Regions from separate parts of the Parvibaculum lavamentivorans DS-1 genome, predicted to be linked through region 3. Evidence: riboswitches for the same ligand, from Rfam matches in the RefSeq annotation. Region 3 holds a riboswitch; each other region holds the start of a gene.
The links. Region 3 has a riboswitch for cobalamin ahead of PLAV_RS19840 (acyl-CoA thioesterase). Riboswitches for the same ligand answer to the same signal wherever they lie in the genome.
Positions count from the first base shown of each region.

Region 1: linked by a shared signal. The riboswitch ahead of PLAV_RS04125 (TonB-dependent receptor plug domain-containing protein) and the one ahead of PLAV_RS19840 (acyl-CoA thioesterase) in region 3 are both predicted to bind cobalamin.
Region 2: linked by a shared signal. The riboswitch ahead of PLAV_RS02585 (ABC transporter substrate-binding protein) and the one ahead of PLAV_RS19840 (acyl-CoA thioesterase) in region 3 are both predicted to bind cobalamin.

Region 1 covers NC_009719.1:877,649-884,682, forward strand. The annotation lists gene PLAV_RS04125 (TonB-dependent receptor plug domain-containing protein) at 1-1,552, opposite strand, end outside; cobalamin riboswitch at 1,689-1,927, opposite strand; tRNA gene PLAV_RS04130 (tRNA-Pro) at 2,003-2,079, opposite strand; tRNA gene PLAV_RS04135 (tRNA-Gln) at 2,260-2,334, shown strand; gene PLAV_RS04140 (flavin-containing monooxygenase) at 2,424-4,055, shown strand; gene PLAV_RS04145 (osmoprotectant NAGGN system M42 family peptidase) at 4,058-5,173, opposite strand; gene ngg (N-acetylglutaminylglutamine synthetase) at 5,197-6,915, opposite strand; gene PLAV_RS04155 (N-acetylglutaminylglutamine amidotransferase) at 6,950-7,034, opposite strand, start outside.
Region 2 covers NC_009719.1:547,404-554,437, reverse strand. The annotation lists gene PLAV_RS02605 (cryptochrome/photolyase family protein) at 1-728, opposite strand, end outside; gene PLAV_RS02600 (diiron oxygenase) at 864-1,973, shown strand; gene PLAV_RS02595 (ABC transporter ATP-binding protein) at 2,087-2,866, opposite strand; gene PLAV_RS02590 (FecCD family ABC transporter permease) at 2,866-3,867, opposite strand; gene PLAV_RS02585 (ABC transporter substrate-binding protein) at 3,869-4,777, opposite strand; cobalamin riboswitch at 4,858-5,058, opposite strand; gene PLAV_RS02580 (glutathione S-transferase family protein) at 5,159-5,800, shown strand; gene PLAV_RS02575 (glycoside hydrolase family 17 protein) at 5,797-6,765, opposite strand; gene PLAV_RS02570 (HU family DNA-binding protein) at 6,881-7,034, opposite strand, start outside.
Region 3 covers NC_009719.1:664,964-671,997, reverse strand. The annotation lists gene metE (5-methyltetrahydropteroyltriglutamate--homocysteine S-methyltransferase) at 1-2,183, opposite strand, end outside; gene PLAV_RS19840 (acyl-CoA thioesterase) at 2,242-3,039, opposite strand; cobalamin riboswitch at 3,204-3,405, opposite strand; gene PLAV_RS03080 (TetR/AcrR family transcriptional regulator) at 3,435-4,052, opposite strand; gene PLAV_RS03075 (flavin-containing monooxygenase) at 4,147-5,490, shown strand; gene PLAV_RS03070 (SDR family NAD(P)-dependent oxidoreductase) at 5,487-6,314, shown strand; gene PLAV_RS03065 (TSUP family transporter) at 6,297-7,034, opposite strand, start outside.

The DNA.
Region 1 (7,034 bases), 210 kb from region 3:
CCGCGCTCGAATTTCCTACAAGGTCGAACTCGATGGAAATCGCGTCTTCGACTTCGCTGTCGAACCAGGTGACGCCGGCCAGACCGCGGCCTTCCAGAAAGCCCTGCTCGACGCCGACTTCCCAGGCCTTGCTCTTTTCGGGCTTGAGGTCCGGATTTCCGGTGTACTGCGTGATGGTTCCGAAGAAGGCATTAATTTCCTGTCCGTAACGCTGATAGAGCGACGGCGTCTTGAAGCCTGTGCCGTAGGAGAAGGTCAGGCGCGTGTCGGTTTCAGGATGGTAATAGCCCGGAGCGATCGTGAAGGTGAAGCGGTCCTCCATGTCTTCCGGCATGTCGTAGCGCGTGGAGACGGTGGCAAAGAAACGCTCGCCGAAGGTCATGTGGTCGCTGGCATAAACCGCGAACGCGTCTGTGTCGGCGTCAGATACCGGCGTAACGATGAAGCCGCCGAGATCGCGGATACCGCTCGATGAATATTCGTCCCGCGTGTAGCTCGCGCCCGCCGTCAACAGATGCTGCGGATGAATGTCGAAGGCATTGTCGAAGCGGACCGTAACCGTCTTACCTTTGTAGTCGACGTCGCTCAGATAGATCGAGCCGCCGGGATCGGGCTGGTCGTCGAGAAACGATTTCTGGTTGGTAATGCCGGCGGAGAGTTTCGGCCGCCACTTATTGTCGAAGAAGCTGCCGGAAAGGTCGCCAGCCATGATGAGACGGTTCGAATCATAGGTGCTGTCGAAGTTCTGATAGACCTGAACGAAACCGGCGTCTGAACCGTCATCGTCAATGTCCGTCTCCGACTTCGTGTATTGAATGAAAGCCGAAGCGCTCAGGTTTTCATTGAGCTTCGCGCCGATGCGGCCGGAGACGGAGCCGACTTCATTGCCGTCCTTCTCCTCGCCACGCGCATCGCGCAGCCGGGTGGGTGTCGCATCCGAGCCGTTTGTCGCTTCACGCGAGAGGGAGAGGAAGTAATCGACACCGTCGAGACTTCCGCCCGTCGACGCATGTGTATTGAGCGTTCCGAGCGTGCCGCCTTCGACTCGCAGGCTGGTGACGGGTGCGCCGGCACCCGTCTTCGTGATGATGTTGATGACGCCGCCGATGGCCTGGCTGCCATAGAGCGCGCTTTGCGGACCGCGCACCACCTCAATGCGATCCACATTGTCGAGCGGTATGTTGGCGAGATTGGCGGCGCCGCCCGGAGAAGCCGAGTCGTTGATCGGCAGCCCGTTGATCATGACCAGCGTCTGGTTGGAATTGGCGCCGCGCGTGAAGACGGAGGTCTGCCCGCCGCGGGGGCCGGACGTCGCCACATGGAGGCCCGGAACCGACCGCAGCGCGTCGGTCAGGTCGCGATACTGGAAGGTTTCGATCTCTTCCGCCGTAACGATCGTGAAGGAGCTTGCAACTTCCCGGGTGGGAAGGGGTTCGACACCGGCCGAAATCAGAAGGTCCGGCAGTTCGGTCGTCTCTTCGGCATGTGCGGGCATCGCCGCGAACGCCAAAAGGGTAAGGGCAGCATAGGCCCCCCAGCCTGTCTTTTTCATAAACTAGGTCCTGTCTCTCTGGCGCGGCCGCCCCGGCCGCATGGCGCCGGTGCAGGGAGAGAGACAGAAAAACGGAAGACCCGAATGCGAGAGGCACACAGGGCGCACCGTCCCCCTGGCAGACCCCCGGCCACGGCAGATGACGAACTCGGTGGCAGGTCTCCTGGCTCACGGGTCATCGGCCTCGTTCCGTCTTCCCGGAATGCCCGCCCTCGAAAGGACTTGGGTATCCAGTGACACAGGTGGAACGCGACCTCGCCGCTTACAGTTGCGGGGGCAGCCAGGGCATTGGCGAAGATGCCTCACCCTGTTCCCTCTTGCCTCCATGCACCGCCATGACGGGCGGCACGTGGAACCATCGAGCGGGCGCATCATAGGGCGGGAAAGGGGCGTGTCAAACCGGCGGCAAGCGCGCGGCGACAGGGCCTTTTATGTCGGGGAAATTTCGAATGGTCGGAGTGAGAGGATTCGAACCTCCGACCCCCTCGTCCCGAACGAGGTGCGCTACCAGACTGCGCCACACTCCGTATCCAATTCGAGGCGGCGTTATAGCCCTCAAATCGGGGCCGGGCAAGGGCGAACACTGGCGCTTTTTGCCCTTTCCGCGCGCCTTCGGGGCGGGGCCGGGCCGGTTGCGCGGCGAGAACTATGCCGGTATCTTCCGCCGCATTTCGCGAGGCAGGCCACCCGAAGGCCCCGAGCCCTGCTGGGGCGTAGCCAAGTGGTAAGGCAGCGGATTTTGATTCCGCCATTCGGAGGTTCGAACCCTCCCGCCCCAGCCAATCCCTCCTTCTCTCCGGCACCCTCTTTCCTTGTGCCCGCCGGGCCCCGGGTTAAGATTACCCAACAAGAAAAACCGGGAGGATGCGTCATGGCTCGTGAAGCGAGTGCGTCCGCGCAGGCGGGCGGGGAGGAATTCGACGCGGTGGTGGTCGGCGCGGGGTTTGCCGGCATGTACATGCTGCACCGGCTGCGAGACCTGGGCCTCACCGCGCGCGTTTTCGAGGCGGGTGACGGCGTCGGCGGCACCTGGTACTGGAACCGCTATCCGGGCGCGCGCTGCGATGTCGAAAGCCTCGAATACCAATACGGCTTTTCCGATGAGATCCAGCGCGGCTGGACATGGACCGAGCGTTACGCGGCGCAACCCGAAATTCTGCGCTACCAGAATTATGTCGCCGACAAGCTGGACCTGCGCCGGGACATCCGTTTCGAAACGCGGGTGACCTCTGCGATATACGACGAACGCGCGGGCCTCTGGACCGCTGAAACGGATCGCGGCGACCGCGTCTCGGCGCGCTTCTGTATCATGGCGACAGGCTGTCTCTCGGCCGCGCGGGTGCCCGACTTTCCAGGGCTCGCCGAATATGAGGGTGCCTGGTACCACACAGGCGACTGGCCGCATGACGGCGTCGACTTCACGGGCAAGCGCGTCGGTGTCGTCGGAACGGGTTCATCGGGCATCCAGAGCATTCCGCTCATCGCCGAACAGGCATCGCACCTCACCGTTTTCCAGCGCACGGCGAACTTCACGCTGCCCGCCGGTAACCGCCCGCTGGCGAAGGAAGAGGTGGAAAAATCGAAGGAGACGCTGCTGCAGGACCGTGCCCATGCGCGCACGACCGCCGGCGGCATCATCTGCTTCGAATATAACGAGGCGCTGGCTGCCGACATGACGCCGGAAGACCGCTTCCGCGAACTCGACAGCCGCTGGCACAAAGGCGGCTTCGCCTTTCTCGGCGCCTATGCCGACCTGATGGCGACGCATGAGGCAAACGACATAGCGGCGGACTACGCACGCGCCGAAATGCGCAAGGTCATCAAGGACCCGAAGATCGTCGACATTCTCCTGCCGGACGATCACCCCGTGGGCGTGAAGCGGCTCTGCCTCGACACGCATTATCTGGAAACCTTCAATGAGCCGCATGTCGACATCGTTGATGTCCGCGCCGCGCCGATCGAGCGGATCACGCCGAAGGGGATCGTCAGCGGCGGCAAGGAATATGAACTCGACTGCATCGTCTTCGCGACCGGCTTCGACGCCATGACCGGCGCGCTCAACAGCATCGACATAGCGGGCCGGGGCGGCATCAGGCTGCGCGACAAATGGGCGGCGGGACCGCGCACCTATCTCGGCCTCGGATCGGCCGGCTTCCCGAACCTCTTCTTCATCACCGGCCCGGGAAGCCCCTCGGTGTTGAGCAACATGATCGTTTCAATCGAACAGCATGTGGAGTGGATCGGCGATTGCATCCGCAAGCTGACGGCGGGGAACATCCGGTCGATAGAGCCCCGGCCCGACGCCGAGGATCTCTGGGTGGAGCATGTCAACGAACTGGCAAACGAGACGCTCTATCCGCAGGCGAATTCCTGGTATATGGGCGCGAACATTCCAGGCAAGCCGCGCGTCTTCATGCCTTATACGGGTGGTGTCGGCGTCTATGGCGAGAAGCTCGCCGAAGTGGCCGCCGCCGATTACGAGGGTTTCGCGCTCGGCTCCTGACGCTAGTTCGGCTCGCCGGTCGGCAGGTCGTCGAGGGGGCCAAGCGCTTCCCTGTCGCGCCGGAAGAGCGGCTTCGACTGCATATAGAGCACGAGCAGGCGGGAGAGCGCTTCCAGCGAACTGAGATGCACCCGCTCATAGCCATGCGATGCATCAAGGCCGAAGCAGAGGAGGGCGGTGCGAATGTCGTTCCCTGCTTCAAGCGCCGCCGCCGCATCGCTGCGGTAGTAGCGAAACACATCGCGCGCGTGCTCGATGTCGTGCTGCTCGCAGAGCCCCAGCAGACTTCTCGTCAGATGCCAGTCGAAAGGCCCGGACGAATCCTGCATCGCGACGGTAACGCCGTACTCGCTTGTATACTGACCCGGCGCAACGGTGCCGTTGTCGATAGATACCATTTCCGCGACATCGCCATGCAGCACATGCGATGAGCCGACGCCCACTTCCTCGGAGATGGTGAACAGGAGATGACAGTCGATGGGCAGCGTCACCTCCGATTGCGTGACGGCCTTGGCGGCGGCAAGCATGGAAGCCACACCCGCCTTGTCGTCGAGATGCCGCGAGGTCACGAAGCCGGTGTCGGAGAACTCCGTCTCCGGGTCGATCGAGATCGTGTCGCCGACATGGATGCCGAGCGCACGGGTCTCGGCTTCGCTCCCCGTCCTTGCGTCGATACGCAGCTCCAGGTTGCTCCATGAAGCCGGCTGCGTGTCGATCTCCTCGTTGAACGTGTGGCCGGAAGCCTTGAGCGGCAGGATGCTGCCGCGATAGCGCGCGCCGCCATCTGCATAAATCGTGCAGCGCGCCCCTTCGGCAAAACGCGCGGACCACGTACCGATGGGAACGACCTCAAGGCGGCCATTCGCCCGGTAGCCCTTGACCATTGCGCCAAGCGTATCGAGATGCCCGATAATGGCGCGGTCGGGAGAATGAAGGCCGCCCTCCAGATCCGCGCGGATTGCGCCACGTCTCGTAAGCTCGAAGTTGATGCCGAATTTCTCCAGCTCTTCGCAGACGAGCCCGACGATCATGTCGGTCATGCCGGAGGGGCTCGGCGTTTCCAGCATGCGCTCCATTACGTCGCACATATAGTTGCTATCGATACTGAGGTTCTTCATTCTTCCTCGCGCTTGCGTCACGGTCAGGGCTTGTCGTATCGCGTCTCGGGGAACAGGAAGTCGACGAAGCGTTCTACAGTCGGCGCGGGCCCGTGATTGGCAAGTCCCGGCCGCTCATTCGCTTCGATCACGCGGTAAAAGGGTCTGTTCGGCGCCTCGACCATGAAGTCGAACCCGACGACAGGCATTGAAAGCGTACGCGCCGCGAGGATCGCCGCCTCGCCAAGCGCCGGATGAAGTTGCGGCGTGACATCATGGATGGTGCCGCCGGTATGAAGGTTCGCGGTCTTGCGCACGGCGAGCCGCATGCCCTCGGGCAATATATCGTCGCATGTGTAGCCGGCATCTGCGATGCAGCGTTCCGTTTCCGCGTCGACCGGTATCGAGCCTTCGCCGCCCGTTGCGGCGGCCCGACGGCGGCTCTGCTTCTCGATAAGCGTCGAGATGCTGTGGTGGCCGTCTCCGATTACTTCCGCAGGACGGCGCAAGGCTGCCGCGACGACGGCGCTGTCGATAACGATGATTCGCAAATCCTCGCCCTCGACGAATTCCTCCAGGATGACCTGATCGCATTGCTCGCGTGCGATTTCCACAGCACGCTCGACGGCTTCCATGCTTCGCAGGTCGACGAACACACCGCGCCCCTGCTCGCCGCGCGCGGGCTTGGCGACGATGCGCTTGTGCTTTTCCAGAAAGTCTTGATTGATCTCGCTGCTTCCCGCGAGAACCTGGTCGGGCACGTCGATGCCCGTGCGCTGCAAGAGGCGCCGCGTCAGCGCCTTGTCGTCGCAGCGGCTCATGGCGACGGCGGATGTGAGGTCGCTGAGCGACTCGCGGCAGGAAATGCTGCGCGACCCGAGTGTAAGGGTAAAGAGGCCCGCCTTCTCATCCTCGACATCCACAGCCACACCGCGACGCCGCGCTTCGTCGATGATGACCCGTGCATAGATGTTCAGTTCGTGCCCTGGCGGCGGGCCGATATAGAGAGATTGGTTGATCGCATTGCGCGTCTTGACGCAGAAGACCGGCACACGCTCGAAGCCGAGCTTTTCGTAAAGATGGATTGCGCTTCCATTGTCGTGCATCACCGACAAATCCATGAACCTGCAGCCCTGCCGGCGCAGCAGTTCCGCGAGTTCCGTCGTCAGTGCCGCGCCGACGCCGGGCCACGCGGCCTGAACGTCGACCGCCAGCGCCCAGAGGCTGGAGCCGGCTTCGGGATCCTCGAATGCGCGACGATGATCGACACCCATGACCACGCCGACAACATGTCCCGGCGTGGCGGTGTCTTCTGCCACCAGGACGAGATGCGGACTGTCCGGCGAAAGCTTGTCGAGAAAACCTTTCTCAATCGGCACCATGCCGCGCCCGCTGTAAACCCGATTGATGTCCGGAAGATCCTCCGGCCAAGCGCTCCGAATGGAAAAGCCGAGTGGTGGATCGCGATCCACTTCTTCTTCAAGAGCGAGGCGATAGGTGTGAGAGGGATCGAGGAAAAGAGCTTGCGGCTCCAGCGACAGCATCACATGCGGCTCGCGAACGTAAAAGGCGATGTCGCGCTTGCCCTCGCTCTCGGCCAGCAATGTCTCCGCCAATTCGCGCGGGCCGCTGAAGGTTTGCCCGAAGAGTAGCCGCCCCCAGCCGCAATCGAGCGCCACGCTCGCCCGCGTCAGTTCGCTGCCGGTGCCACCGGCATCCCACTGCCGCAGGGAGAGCGAAGCCGGATCGCGGCTGTTGGTCATCGGGGTCTTCCTTGTCTCGCCCATCGCCATGTGATCAGACCGAATGCGACTGCAGCCACAGCTCCAGAAGGCCGATCTGCCAGAGCTTGGAGCCGCGCAGCGGTGTGATGTGTTCGGAT
Region 2 (7,034 bases), 120 kb from region 3:
TCTCCCCAATGGAGGTGCGGCGAGAGGCGAGAGGTGCCTTCGGCGGCGGGGATGTCGCGGGCTTCGCGGTAACCCACCATCGCATCGTCGATGAAGGCTGCGAGGCGGGACTGGGCGGCGCGCTCGCCGGGCTGCCATGTCGCGCGGAGGCCGCCCGCCCAATCGGGCTTCGAGGGGCGGAGCGACCAAGAAGCAAGATCGTCCGAGGGGAGCGGGGAAAGGCCCGCGCATTTCTTCGGCGCGGGATGCGGCGCGGGGAAGGGCATTTGCGCGAGGCTGCGCCAGAAGGGCGTGAAGACCTTGTAGGGATCGCCCGATTGCGTGCGCACCTGCCACGGCTCGGCGAGGAGGGAACCGTTGAAGCTCTCTACCTCGATGCCCTGAGCCGTGAGCGCGGATTTGAGCGCCTTGTCGCGCCCGATCAAATGCGGCTCGTAGAGGCGGTTCCAGAAAATGGCGCGGGCGTCCGTTTCCGCCGTGAGGGCGGGAAGAATTTCCGATGGAGAACCGCGACGAAGGATGAGCGGCGCGCCGAGACGGGCGAGGCTTTCACCAAGGGCTTCGAGACTGCCATGAAGCCACCAGCGGGAGGCGGCGCCGGGCCGGTCCGCCGGATCGAGGATGAAGAGAGGGATGACGGGACCGCGCGCCATAGCGGCGGCGAGCGCCGGATTGGCGTCGAGGCGCAGGTCTCGGCGGAACCAAAGGATGGCGGGACTGGCGGACATGGGGACATGAACTCGCGAGGGGACATGGAGGGTACGCAGGGCCGGGCGCGGCGGATCATCGCCGGTTTCACGCGCGGGCCTATTTACTGTATTGTCCGCAGAGCACGCGGATGAGGAGCGGAGGAGGCTCAGCAGATGACCCATATCACCAAGGACAGCGCCTATAACGCCGTGGCGCCGGACGATTTTCCCGCGATGATGGAAGTCGACCGCTATGGCGCGCGCTCAACCGCCTTCGACAAGATCATCTCCGCGACGCATGACCATTTCTGGGATCCGCTGGACAAGAAATATATCGACTTCACGCAGCCCTTCGACATGAAGCGGCAGACCGTGGTGCCGATGGATTTCGTGCTGGAACTGCAGACGCCCATCGCCGACCGGCTGAGCGAGGAAGAGAAGATCGCGCTGTCGAACGAAAGCGCGCGGTGGATGCTGTCGTCGATCCTGCATGGCGAGGCAGGCGCGCTCGCGCTTTCCGCCAGCCTCTGCCACATATTGAAGGACCCGGGCGCGCAGGAATATGCGGCGAACCAGACGCGCGAGGAAGCCCGCCACGTGACGGGCTTTGCGAAATATATCGAGGCGCGGTGGGGGAAGCCGCTGCCTGTCGGCCCGACGCTCGGCAATCTCCTCACCGACATCGTGAACGCGCCGGAGGTCTACAAGAAGGTCGTCGGCATGCAGATGCTGGTGGAGGGGCTGGCGATGGGCGCCTTCGCCTCGCTCTATTCCTATTCGCACGATCCGCTGCTGCGCCATCTCTGCCAGCTCGTGATGACGGACGAAGCCTTCCACCACAAGTTCGGGAAAATCTGGGCGGACCGCACGGTGCCGCATCTGACCGAGCAGGAGCGCAACGTCATCGAGGACTGGGCGGCGGAATGTTTCCAGACGCTGCTCTTCAACCTTGCCAACCCGGAACAGAAGAAGGTGATCTATGCGCAGTTCGGCCTCGACTGGGAGGAAGTGCTGCATGAGGTGCTGAAGAGCCGGACCGACGAGAAGCGCCGCAAGGCGATGTCGAACCAGACGAATATCTTCCGGGTGCTGACCAAGACGCTGCTGAAGGCGGGCATCATCACCGACCGGACGAAGGGTTTCTATGCGACCTATGTCGACATGGACGAACTGCGCAAGGAAGGCGACGAGATGATCGGCGATTCGATTGCCGAGGACGGCATCGAGTATCTGAAGCGGGTGAATTTTTCCGGTGCGGGGAGAGCGGTGAGCGCGGCGGAGTAGTTCGTATTTTTAACGGATATTGCGTTCGTTGCGTTGAATGCGGCGACCCCGCCCCGAAATTCGCAGGGCGAATTTCGACCCTCCCCCAAGGGGAGGGTGGGAAGGAAGGGATTTCAGTCGAGCGAGTCCGTGCGGGCGATGGGGAGGACGTAGCTTTCCCGGCCCTCGCCGCCCGTGAGGGCACGGATGCGATAGGTTTCCTCGAGATTGGCGGGCGTCAGGACTTCATCCGGGCGCCCGTCTGCTTTTACGGTGCCGCCGTCGAGCAGGATGAGGCGGTCGCAATAGCGCGCGGCGAGAGAGAGGTCGTGGAGGACGGCGACGACCATGCGCCCCTCATCGGCATAAGCGCGCAAGACTTCCATGATGCGGATCTGGTGATAGGGATCGAGCGAGGCGACGGGCTCATCCACCAGCAGCAGCGGCGCTTCGACGGCGAGCGCACGGGCGAGCAGCACGCGGGCGCGCTCACCGCCCGAGAGGGTGAGCACATCGCGGCCCCGGAAGCATTCGACATCGGCGAGCGACATGGCGCGGGCAATGGCAGCTTCGTCTTCGGGCGCAGGCGCGCGGAAAGGTGCCAGATGCGGCAGGCGGCCGAGCGCGACGAGGCGGGAGACTTCGAGCGGCCAGTGACTGCCGGCGCCTTGCGCGAGATAGGCGATGGCGCGGGCGCGGGCACGCGGCTCCATCGAGGAGACGGAGGCGCCGTCGAGCTCGACGCTGCCGGTGAAGGGAATGAGGGCGGCAGCGGCGCGGACCAGCGTCGTCTTGCCGACGCCGTTCGGACCGATGAGGCCGATGAATTGCGCGCCGGACGCTTCGAGCGAGACGCCGCGCACGACATGGGTCTGGCCGAGGGAGGCGTGGAGATTTTCGATCGTGAGGCGCATTACTGTGCCTCCTTCCGGGTTTTCAGGATCAGCCAGAGGAAGAAGGGCGCGCCGATGAGGGCGGTGACGACGCCGAGTTTCGGCTCGGGGCCGTTAACGGGGATGCGCACCAGAAGATCGGCAGCGAGGACGAGGGCCGCGCCCGCCAGCGCGCTTGGCAGCAGCAGCGACGCAGGCCGGGGACCGACAAGCGAGCGCATCAGATGCGGCACGACGAGGCCGACGAAACCGATGACGCCTGTGACGGAGACGGCGGCGCCGACGGCGAGGCCCGTGCCCGCGATGGCGCGGAGCGTGACGGAGCGGCGCGAAAAGCCGAGCGTGGCCGCCGTGTCCTCGCCGAGCGAGAGCGCATCGAGCGCGCGGGCGGTGGAGGCGACGAGAAGCCAGCCGGCGCACATGAAAGGAATCACGAACCAGACCTGCGCCATGCTGCGGTCGGTCAGCGAGCCGAGCATCCAGAAGACGATTTCGAGCGCGGCATAGGGGCTGGGCGAGAGGTTGAGCGCGAGCGACGTCAAGGCGCCGGTGAAGGCGGAGATGGCGACGCCTGCGAGGATGATGGTGACGATGGACGGGTTTCTGCCGGCCAGCAGATAGAGCGTGGCGAGCGCCGCGAGCGCGCCCAGGATGCCGCCGATGGGCACGAACATGACGGAGCCGACAGCGGCGCCGAAATAGAAGACGAGGACGGCGCCGAGCGCGGCACCGCCAGAGGCGCCGATGAGGCCGGGCTCCGCCAGCGGATTGCGCAGGAGGCCTTGCAGGCCCGCGCCTGTGAGGCCGAGCGTTGCGCCGACAAGGAGGCCGAGAACCGCGCGGGGGAGACGCACTTCGGTGAGGACGAGCCAGGCGAGGTCGCGGTCGATCTCGCTCATGGTGCGGAATTTGTCGGCGAGGAGTTCGCCGCCGCGGCCGAGATAGACGGAGAGGGCGAAGAGGAGCGCGACGAGGAACGCGAGCGTGGCGCTGACGAGCCAGGTGTTGAGGGGACGGGTCATGTCAGTTACCCCTCCCCAAACGGCCTGCAGCCGTTTGACCCTCCCTCAAGGGGAGGGTGGAAGATTTTGTTTCGTTGCTCGTCAGCATCTCGTCGTGGGCGGTGGCGAGGCGGGCGGCTATGGCGGTGACGAAGCGGGTGCTGCAGTTCCAGTCGCGGGCGGGCAGATCGACTTCATGGGCATAACGCTCACGGTATAGCTTGAGCGCGGGGTGCTGGAGGAGCGCGGATGCCTGCGATGGCTGGCCCGGACGGTAGATGCCGATGGCCATGAGGTCGGGGCGCAGGGCGATCACGTCTTCCAGGCCCGGATAGACGAGGCCGATTTCATTTTCCTCGCGGATCACATTGTCGAAGCCGGTATGGGCGAGGATGTGACCGAGGATGCTGTTCGGGACGACGGCGCCGCCGAGGTCCTGATAGAGGATGGCGGTGGGGCGCGCGGGGCCGGCGCGGCGGGCGGCTTCCATTTCGGCATCGAAGCGCGCGACGAGGGCCGCGCCTTCCGCCTCGCGGCCGAGCGCGGCGGCGACGGTTTCGATGTTGTCGCGGATGTCGGCGAAGGTGCGGGCATCCTTCACGGTGACGACGGGAACGCCGAGGCGGCGGAGAAGATCGAGCGTGAAGGGGGAGGTGTAGCGATGCGCCAGCACGAGATCGGGCGCGAAGGGGAGGATGTCCTCGATGCGGCCGTCATTCGGCGGCACATGCTGAAGGAGATGGGCGACGGCTGAATCATGCGGGTCGCGGCCGAGGCGGAAGACGGATTTGAGCGTGCCGGGGGCGGCGAGCTCGGCGGCGAGAATGTCGGAGCAGAGATTGATGGAGACGACGCGTTGCGGCGCCGCGTGGACCGCGCCCGCCGCGAGGCAGGCGAGGAACGCCAGAATGGCGATGGGTATCTGTTTCATCTCTGCCTTGCGCCTCGTACATCCAGCCTCAAGATGCCGCCGCGCGGAGAACCGCTTCTCCCGGCACACCCCGGCCCGGAGACGGACGACAGCCTGTGGCAGGTTTCCTGGCTCGCGGGTCTTCGCCCTTCCCTGCCTTCCCGGACATCCAGTGGCACAATCGGAAAAAGCTCGCCGCTTACAGTTGCGGGGGCAGCCGCCTCGAAGAAAGAGCATGCGCTCCGGGCGTTCCCTTTTAACCCCGGATTTGCGGCCGGGGCACCATAGGCGGGCGGAGTGTAGACGCTCGGGCGGCGGCGGGCAAAGGGCGGGAAAAGCCTTCCGCATGGCCACGGAAATGCTCTACCTTCGCGGCAAAACAAGACAAGGCGGGAAACAGGGATGCTGACGCTTTATCACTGCAATGGCGCGCGCTCGATGCGGTCGCTGTGGCTGCTCAACGAGATGGGGATCGATTTCGAGCTGAAGGAACTGACCTTCAGCATGGAAGGATTGCGGACGCCGGAGTATCTCGCGATCTCGCCGCTGGGGCGCGTGCCCTGTCTTGTCGACGGAGACGTGGCGGTGTTCGAGTCCGGCGCCATCGCGCAGTATCTCGGCGAGCATTACGACCCCGAAGGGAAGCTGCACCGGCCTGTGGGACATGCCGAGCGGACGGAATGGCTGATCTGGCTTCATTATGCGGAGACAATGGCGGTGCATGGCGCGAGCCTTGTGCAGCAGCGGGTTTTCATTGCCAAGGAAGACCGCTCGCCGGTGGTGCAGAAGCTCGAGTCGCGGCGGCTGGAGAAGTCGCTCGAGGTGGTGGACAAGCATCTCGCGGACCGCGACTACCTGCTGAAGAGCGGGTTCAGCACGGTGGATACGAATGTCGGCTACAGCGTGCATCTCGCGAAGGGATTCGTAAGCCTCGATCCGTTTCCGAATGTCGTGAAATATTATGAGCGGATTTCGGTGCGGCCGGCCTTCATCAAGGCGGCGGCGAGCGTGCCGCTCAACGAGCAGGCGCCGAAGAGAGCCTAATCGAGCTTCGGCAGTTCCTTCATCACCGGTTTCGGTGTGCGGTCTTCCTTGAAGAGGCCCCAATGGGCTTCCTCGGGATGATGGCCGGCGACGGCGCTTTCGTCATAGACGCGCCAGGGCGCATCGAATGCCGAGAAATACGCGAAGGCGAGATTGCGCGACGGCGGCATCTGCCTTGCGAGTTCGCCGTAGAACTGTTTCTGCTTTTCAGGCGTGAAGCCTGCGGCTTCCGGCGCCGTCGGCACGCCCGTCTCCTTGACGAGGATCGGACCGCAGAAACGCTCCGCGGCGAGGCGGGACGTCACCTGCTTCACGAAATCCGCCCAGTTGAAGGGCGGTGCGTCGGCGAACCATTTCTCGAAAACGGGATGGACATTGACCGCGAGGAAATCCAGCCGGGCGAGAAGCGGCGCGGCCTCGGCGCCGTCGAGAAACTGGGCGAAAGGCTCCGTTACCGAGAGCGGGAGACCCGGCGCCTTTGTGCGGAAATTCTCGACGGTGCGCTCCATCTCCCGCCAGTTTGCGCGGCCGCTCAGGACCATCTCGTTGCCGAGGGAGACGCCGACGACGATATCCGGATGCTGCTTCCAGGCGGCAAGCGCGTTGGCGAGTTCGACATCGTCCTCCGGGTCCCACACGCCCATGACGACTGCGCGATAGCCGAGATCCTTCGCGATGGCGGGAATGCGCTCGGCGCCGCTATGGGCGCCATAGGTGATGAGACCGTCGAACCAGGGACGAAGCGTTTCAAGATCGCGGCGGATCGAGACCTCGCTCGCCTGCACGGGATTGCCATCCCAGACTTTCAGGTCGGTCGGCTGATAGGCGATGAAGCGGCCTTCCGCCATCGCATCCTGAAGCCGCGCGAGCGCGGGCGCCGCGTCGTCGCGCTCTGCGCAGACGGGAGCGGCCAGCGCAGGGGCGGCAGTGAGAGTGGCCATGAGAAGAGCGATAATGAAGCGCATGGCCCCATAGCTAGGCCGCCAATGTGGCGATTTCCAGTCACCGGACAAGCAAAAGCCCGGCTCCTCGCGAAGCCGGGCTCTCGTTATTTCAGAGGCGTGCCTGAGCAGCCAAGCCTTAGATGGCTTCCTTCAGGTCCTTCGCGACGCGGAAGGCGACCTTCTTGGAGGCTTTGATCTTGATGGCTTCGCCCGTCGCCGGATTGCGGCCCATGCGGGCGGCGCGCTTGCGCACCTGCAGGATGCCGAGACCGGTGAGACGGACCTTGTTG
Region 3 (7,034 bases):
CATATGCGCTCGCTCGGCAGGCGTTCGGCGGCGAGCCGCAGAAGCGACAGCATTTCGCCGCGCGCGGGGACGCGGGGCGAATGAATGTCGTAAACACCGGGACCGATATCGTTCGGATAGGAAAAGTCGACAAAGGCGTCGAGCAATTCCATGCGCGACCTGGACGTCTCGATGGAAATCACATCGGCGTCGAGATCGGCGATCGCCTCGATGATGTCGTTGAATTCCGAATAGCACATATGGGTATGAATCTGCGTCTCGTCGCGAGCGACGCAGACGGAGAGGCGGAAGCACTCGCATGCCCACCGGAGATAGGTGTCCCATTCGGAGCGATGCAGCGGCAATCCCTCGCGGAGTGCCGGCTCATCGATCTGGATCATGCCGAGGCCCGCCGCTTCGAGGTCGTAGACCTCGTCGCGTATCGCCAGTGCGATCTGGCGGCAAGTCTCGCTGCGCGGCTGGTCGTCGCGCACGAAGGACCATTGCAGGATCGTCACCGGGCCGGTCAACATGCCCTTCACCGGCCTGTCCGTCAGCGACTGGGCGTAGCGCGACCATTCGACCGTCATCGGCTCCGGCCTCGACACATCGCCGAAGATGATCGGCGGCTTCACGCAACGCGAGCCGTAGCTCTGCACCCAGCCGAGCGACGTAAACGCAAAGCCCTCCAGTTTCTCACCGAAATATTCCACCATGTCGGTGCGTTCCGGTTCCCCATGCACCAGCACGTCCAGCCCGATCCTTTCCTGCAGGCGGATTGTCTTTTCGATTTCGGCTTTCATGAAGGCGTCATACTGCGCCTCGTTCCAGTCGCCGCGCCGCAGGCTGGCGCGGGCCTTGCGCACATCCGAGGTTTGCGGGAACGAGCCGATGGTCGTGGTCGGCAGCTTCGGCAGGCCGAAGCGCTTCTGCTGGATAGACTGCCGGTCGGCGAAGGGGCGGCCCCGCCGGTCGGCATGGGGATCGATATCCCGCACCCGCGCGCGGACAGCTGGATTGTGAATACGCGGCGAATTGCGCCGCGCCTCGAACAATGCCGCGTTCTCCGCCAGTTCGGTGGAGATCGAGGTGCGGCCCTCCTTCACGCCCCGCGCCAGCACGGCAAGTTCGCCGAGCTTTTCCTCGGCAAAGGCAAGCCAGCTCTTCAATTCGGGATCGAGCGATTTTTCACCGGCGAGGCTGAAGGGCACGTGCAGCAGCGAGCAGGCCGCCGAAATCATGACGCGCTTGGGCCCGAGCGTCAGCACGGCGCGCTCAGCCAGCGTCAACGCCGCTTCCATGTCCGTCCGCCAGATATTGCGCCCGTCTACGAGCCCGAGCGACAGCAGCTTGTCGCGCGGCAGGGCCGAGAGCGCCGCTTCGTATTGGGAGCGTCCCCGCACCATGTCGAGATGGATACCGGCAACCGGCAGCGCCATTGCCGTTTCGAGCGAGGCTTCCGGCAATGCGCCGAAATAGGTCGCGACCATCAGCTTCAGGGAGGGCGCGGCGGCCGACAGAGCCGAATAGGCCGCTCGGCATTTCGCAAGGTCGCCGCTGCCGAGTTCAAGCACCAGGCAGGGTTCGTCGATCTGCACCCAATCGGCACCGGCTTCGGCGAGACGCTTCAGCACGTTTTCGTATACGGGAAGGAGTCGTCCCATCAGGTCGAGCGGGTCGAAGCCCGCCACCGTCGCCTTGCCAAGTTTCAGGAACGAGAAAGGCCCGACAAGAACCGGCCGCGTGTGAACACCAAGCGCCTTCGCTTCGGCAAATTCATCGATGGCTTTGGTGAAGGCCAGCCGGAAATTCGTCTCCGGAGAAAATTCCGGCACGATGTAGTGGTAGTTGGTGTCGAACCATTTGGTCATCTCCATCGCCGCCACATCGCGCGTGCCGTCCTGTGCGCCGCGCGCCATCGCGAAATAGGTGGCGAGATCGATTTCCGCTCCCGCAGCGAACCGCTCCGGCACCGCACCCGTCATGCAGATCGTGTCGAGTACATGGTCGTAGAGCGTGAAATCGTTCGACGGGATATGGCCGATCCCGTGTTCCTTCTGAAGCCGCCACGAGGCACGGCGCAGTGACTTTGCCGTATCGAGAAGCGGCGCTTCCTCGCCGTCGCGCCAATAGGTTTCAAGCGCGGCCTTCAGCTCGCGATGCGGGCCGACGCGCGGATAGCCGAGAGTGCTGGTCAATGTCATGGACAAATCTCCTGTCGTTGTGCCTGTCACGCAGGCGGAAAATCGGGATGGATGGGTGTCAGATGGCGCGTGGGGGCACGGCAACGGGCCGTCCATTCCCGCCAATCGCCACCATGACGAAGCGGCCGCGCGCGCTCAGCTCGCGTTCGCCGCTCAGCGCCTCCTCCGCGACGAGTTCGACCTCGACGCAGATCGAGCTTCGCCCCGTCATGACGATGCGGGCGGTGACGTCGGCAAAGGCGCCGACTTTCACGGGTGCGCGGAAGTCGATGCGCTCCGAAGCGGCCATGACCACCGTCTGGTGGCAGTGGCGTGTAGCGGCGATGAAGGCAGCCTTCCCCATCATCGCCAGCGCGTTGCCGCCGAACAGAATGTCGCGGTGGTTTGCGGCATCGGGAAAGACGACTTCGACGAAGCTGGTGAGCCCCGGGTGCGGCGGGGGCGCGGCAACGAGCATGGGCAGCGGCTCGTCGTCATGCTTGCCCTGCGCGACCATCGCGATGGTGCCGCCCACGGCTCTTTCCCGCTCACCGGTGAGCAGGTTTTCGGCCAGCAGCTCGACGTCGAACACAACGGACGACCGGCCGGTCTTGCGAACCGTCGCCGTCACCTCCGCCAGTTCTCCCGGCAGGACCGGCCGGCCGAATTCGACGCCGTCGAATCCCGCCGTCACCATTTTCCGCCGTGTCAGGCGCGTCGCGGCGATATAGGCGGCGCGGTCCATCAGCGCGAGCGATGCGCCGCCAAACAGCGTGCCGTGATGGTTCGTCTGTTCGGGAAAGACGAGTTCGGCTAATCGGGTAAAAGGGATGGCGGGCAGGCGCGTGGGTGCGCAAACGGCAAGCAGATCTTCCATGACTGTGTCCTTGCTGGAACCACGGGAAAATCCGTCAGCGGACACGTATGGGAAAATGCAAGCCGCGGCGCATGCCACGGCACGATGAAGAGAGGCCGGACACAATGCCGGCGATCAGATCCTGTCTGCATCCATTCCTCCAGGGGACACCCCGCCCCATCGGTTCGCGTTGACGGGCAATGGCAGGTCTCCTGGCTCGCAGGTCACTGTTCTTTCCCAGCCTTCCCGGCCTCCGAGGTGGAGCGCCAGTGGCGTGGTTGGGCAGAACTCTCTGCTTACAGTTGCGGGGGCAGCCCCGGTATTTAACCGGGTTCCCTTTTCATCCTCCGGCTATTCGCCTTCGGAACCATTGCGGGGCGGATGCTAGGCGAGCTTGCCGCCGGTTGCAACCGGCGTCATTTATCGAAGAGGCTTTCCAGCTCGCGCCGCATGATGAGGCGGTATTCCTCGACAAGGCGGTCGCCTTCTTCCCGGTCGACAGCGATGGCAAGGCGCACCGCCGCGCCGCTGAGCTGCATCAGCAGGAAGGACGCTGCTTGCAGGCGAGCATGTTCGCGCCTCGGCACGAGATGTTTCAACGCGCTGAAAAAGATGCGGCCGTTCTCGCGGCTGTCGGCGATGTCCAGTTCCTGCAGCGTCTTGTCGGATTGCGTCGCCGACCAGATATCGCGCGTCACCGGCTCGGTCAGGAAGAGACCGTAATATCCGGTCATGATCGCATCGACGCGGGCAAGCGCGTCGGCGGCGCTTCCGACACCGTCGAGATTTTGCTTCAGTCCGTCGCGCACGCGCTCCATGACGCGCATGGCGAGCATCCTGAGGATCGCGGGCTTGTCCGGGAAATACTGATAGAGCGAGCCGATGGGCACACCGGCCCGTTCGGCGACTTCCGTCATCCGCACGGCATCGCTGCCCGTTTCCGCGATCAATTCTGTTGCCGCCGTCAGGATGCGTTCGACGCGCTCGCGCGCCCGGGCCTGTGTCGGTTGGCGGCGCGTTGTTGCGAGGATCATGCCGCTTCCTTCGATTTTTCTTGCCAGCGAGAATATGAGGGATTATCACTTATCACAAATGTGAGGATTATTCACTTTATTCTGGGAGCGGGTCATGAGCGAGATCGGACGTGTTTGTGTTGTCGGTGGCGGTCCGGCGGGGCTCAGCCTCGCCCGCACCTTTCTGCGGCACGGTATTCCCTTCGACATTTATGAGCGCCATTCGGATGTCGGCGGCTTGTGGGACCAGAGCAATCCGGGCTCGCCCGTCTACAACTCGGCGCATTTCATCTCGTCGAAAACGCAGTCGCACTATCACGACTTCCCGATGCCGGACGACTATCCGGACTATCCCTCCAACAGGCAGATTCACGGCTACATGCGGCTGTTCGCCGATGCTTATGGCTTGCGCGAGCACATTCGCTTCAACACATCCGTTGAGAAGACGGATTTGCAGCCGGACGGCACCTGGGCCGTCACGCTTTCGACCGGCGAGACCAAGACCTACGGCTCGCTCGTCTGCGCCAACGGCACAAACTGGCATCCCGCGATGCCGGATTATCCCGGCACCTTCACGGGCGAGATGCGTCACGCTGTCACTTTCCGCTCGATGGACGAGTTCCGCGGCAAACGCGTGCTGGTGATCGGCGCCGGCAATTCCGGCTGCGATATCGCCTGCGACGCGGCGAAGGGCGCGGATGCCGCCTTCATCAGCCTCCGGCGCGGCTATCACTTCCTGCCGAAGCACCTCTTCGGCATTCCGGCGGATGTCGTCGCACATGAAGGTCCGCATCTGCCGATGTGGCTGACGCAGCGCATCTTCGGCGTCATCCTGCGCATCCTCAATGGAGATATCACTCGGCTCGGCTTGCAGAAGCCCGACCACCGGCTCTTCGAAACACACCCGATCCTCAACACGCAGCTTCTGCACTATCTCGGCCACGGCGACATCAAGGCGAAGCGGGACGTGGCCCGCTTCGAGGGCAAGGTGGTTCATTTCAAGGACGGCACCTCGGAGGAGATCGACCTCATCATCTGCGCCACGGGCTATACGTGGAAGGTGCCTTATGTCGATCCGGCCCTCTTCTCGTGGAAGGGCAACAAGCCCGATCTCTATATGAACCTTTTCAGCCGCGAGCATCCCTCGCTCTACGCGCTCGGCTTCATGGAAACGAATGGCGGTGCCTACAAGCTCTTCGACGAAATGGCCGACCTCATCGCCCGCACCATCATGGCGCGTACGAAAGGCGATGCCGCACTCGATGAGCTGATCGCCACAGACCGGCCGGATTTGACGGGCGGCATCAAATTCGTCGGCTCGTCCCGCCACGCCACTTATGTCGAGATCGACGCCTACCGCAAACAGATGAAACGCATCCGCAAGCGTTTCGGCTGGCCGAACCTTGCCGATGGCTGTTTCGACGCGCTGCGCGTCTCGCGCGCAAGGGCGGCGGCATGAGCATCTCGCGCAAGGCGCTGATTACGGGCGCAGGCGGCGGCATCGGCTCGGCGATTTCGCGGGCGCTCGATGCTCGCGGCTACAGCCTCATCCTTGTGGACCGTGAAATGGCGCCGCTCGATGCGGTTGCTGCCACTCTCCGCGCCGCGCCTGAAAAGATACTCTGCGATCTTTCCTCGCGGGAGGAGGTGGAGCGGCTCTGCGACCGGCTCGGCAGAGAACACGCCGATCTCGACGTGCTCGTCAACAATGCCGGCATCGTCGTGCCGGGTGCCGTGACCGGCCTCGATCAGGCGGCGCTCGACCTTCATCTCGAAATCAATCTTCGCGCGCCGATCAGGCTCATGCGCGCCGCGGCACCGCTGATGATCGCCCGCCGGCGGGGTGCGATGGTCGCCACCGTCTCCCTCGGCGGCGTCATTTCGCTCAAGGACAGCGCCATCTACTCCGCCTCCAAGTTCGGCCTGCGCGGCTTCCTTTGCGGCTTTCATCAGGAACTTGCGCCGCTCGGCGTGAAAGTCTCCGGCGTCTATCCTGCCGCCGTCGACACGCCCATGCTTCATCACGAGGCGTTGCATGGCGGCTCGGTGCTCAATTTCGTCGACAGGGTGATGACGCCCGAAGATATCGCCGCCGCGACGCTCAAGGCCATCGACACGGGCAGACTCGAAGTCTATTCGCCCTGGAGTGCCAGCCTCATGGCGCGGTTGTTCGGTTCGTTTCCGTGGATGATCCGGCCCATCCTGCCGCTCATGGAGAAGCTCGGCGAACAGGGTCGGCGGAAGTTTCTCGCCCGGAAGGACCTCTCAGCCCAGCAGCATTAAACCGCGCACGATCAACACGGCGCCCAGCACGTAGAGAATGTACCGGCTCCAGTTCTTGAACTGGCCGTCGTTCATGCGGTCGAGCAGCATCTTGCCGAAGGTCGTGCCGAGCATGGCGAGCGGCGCCACCATCACATAGATCCACCAGGGAATATCCGCATCCGGCAGCAGATGCGCGGCGAGCACGCCGAAATAAAGCAGCTTCGTCAGATGCTGCAGCGTCTGCGTCACCGCCTTGGTCGCGACGATCTGGTGGCGCGTCAGCGGGCTCTGCACGAAGAAGATGTCGAGGATGGGTCCGGCGACGCCCGCCGTCAGCGTCAGCGCCGTCACCACGAAGCCACCGCCAATCGCCACCGCGGGCTTCGTCACGTCGAGGCCCCAGCTTTTCGGGATCGAGAAGGCGACGAAGGGGATGGCGCCGAGAACGAGAAAGACCGTCGCCTTGTCCGGGACGAAGCTCACCAGCAGGAAGAGAACAAGTGCGGCGACGCCGCCCGCCATGTTGGTCGCGACGATCGGCCAGACGATGTCCTTGCGGTTGATGATGGCGCGGTAGCCGTTCGACACGGCCTGCGTCACGCCATGCAGCATCATCGCGGCACCGACCGAATAGGCGGCGGTCAGAAAACCCATCAGGATCATGCCACCCGCCATTCCGAAAATGCCGGAAAGCGTCGCCGTCACAAGAACCACAATGGCCGTTGTGAAGGCGAGAGT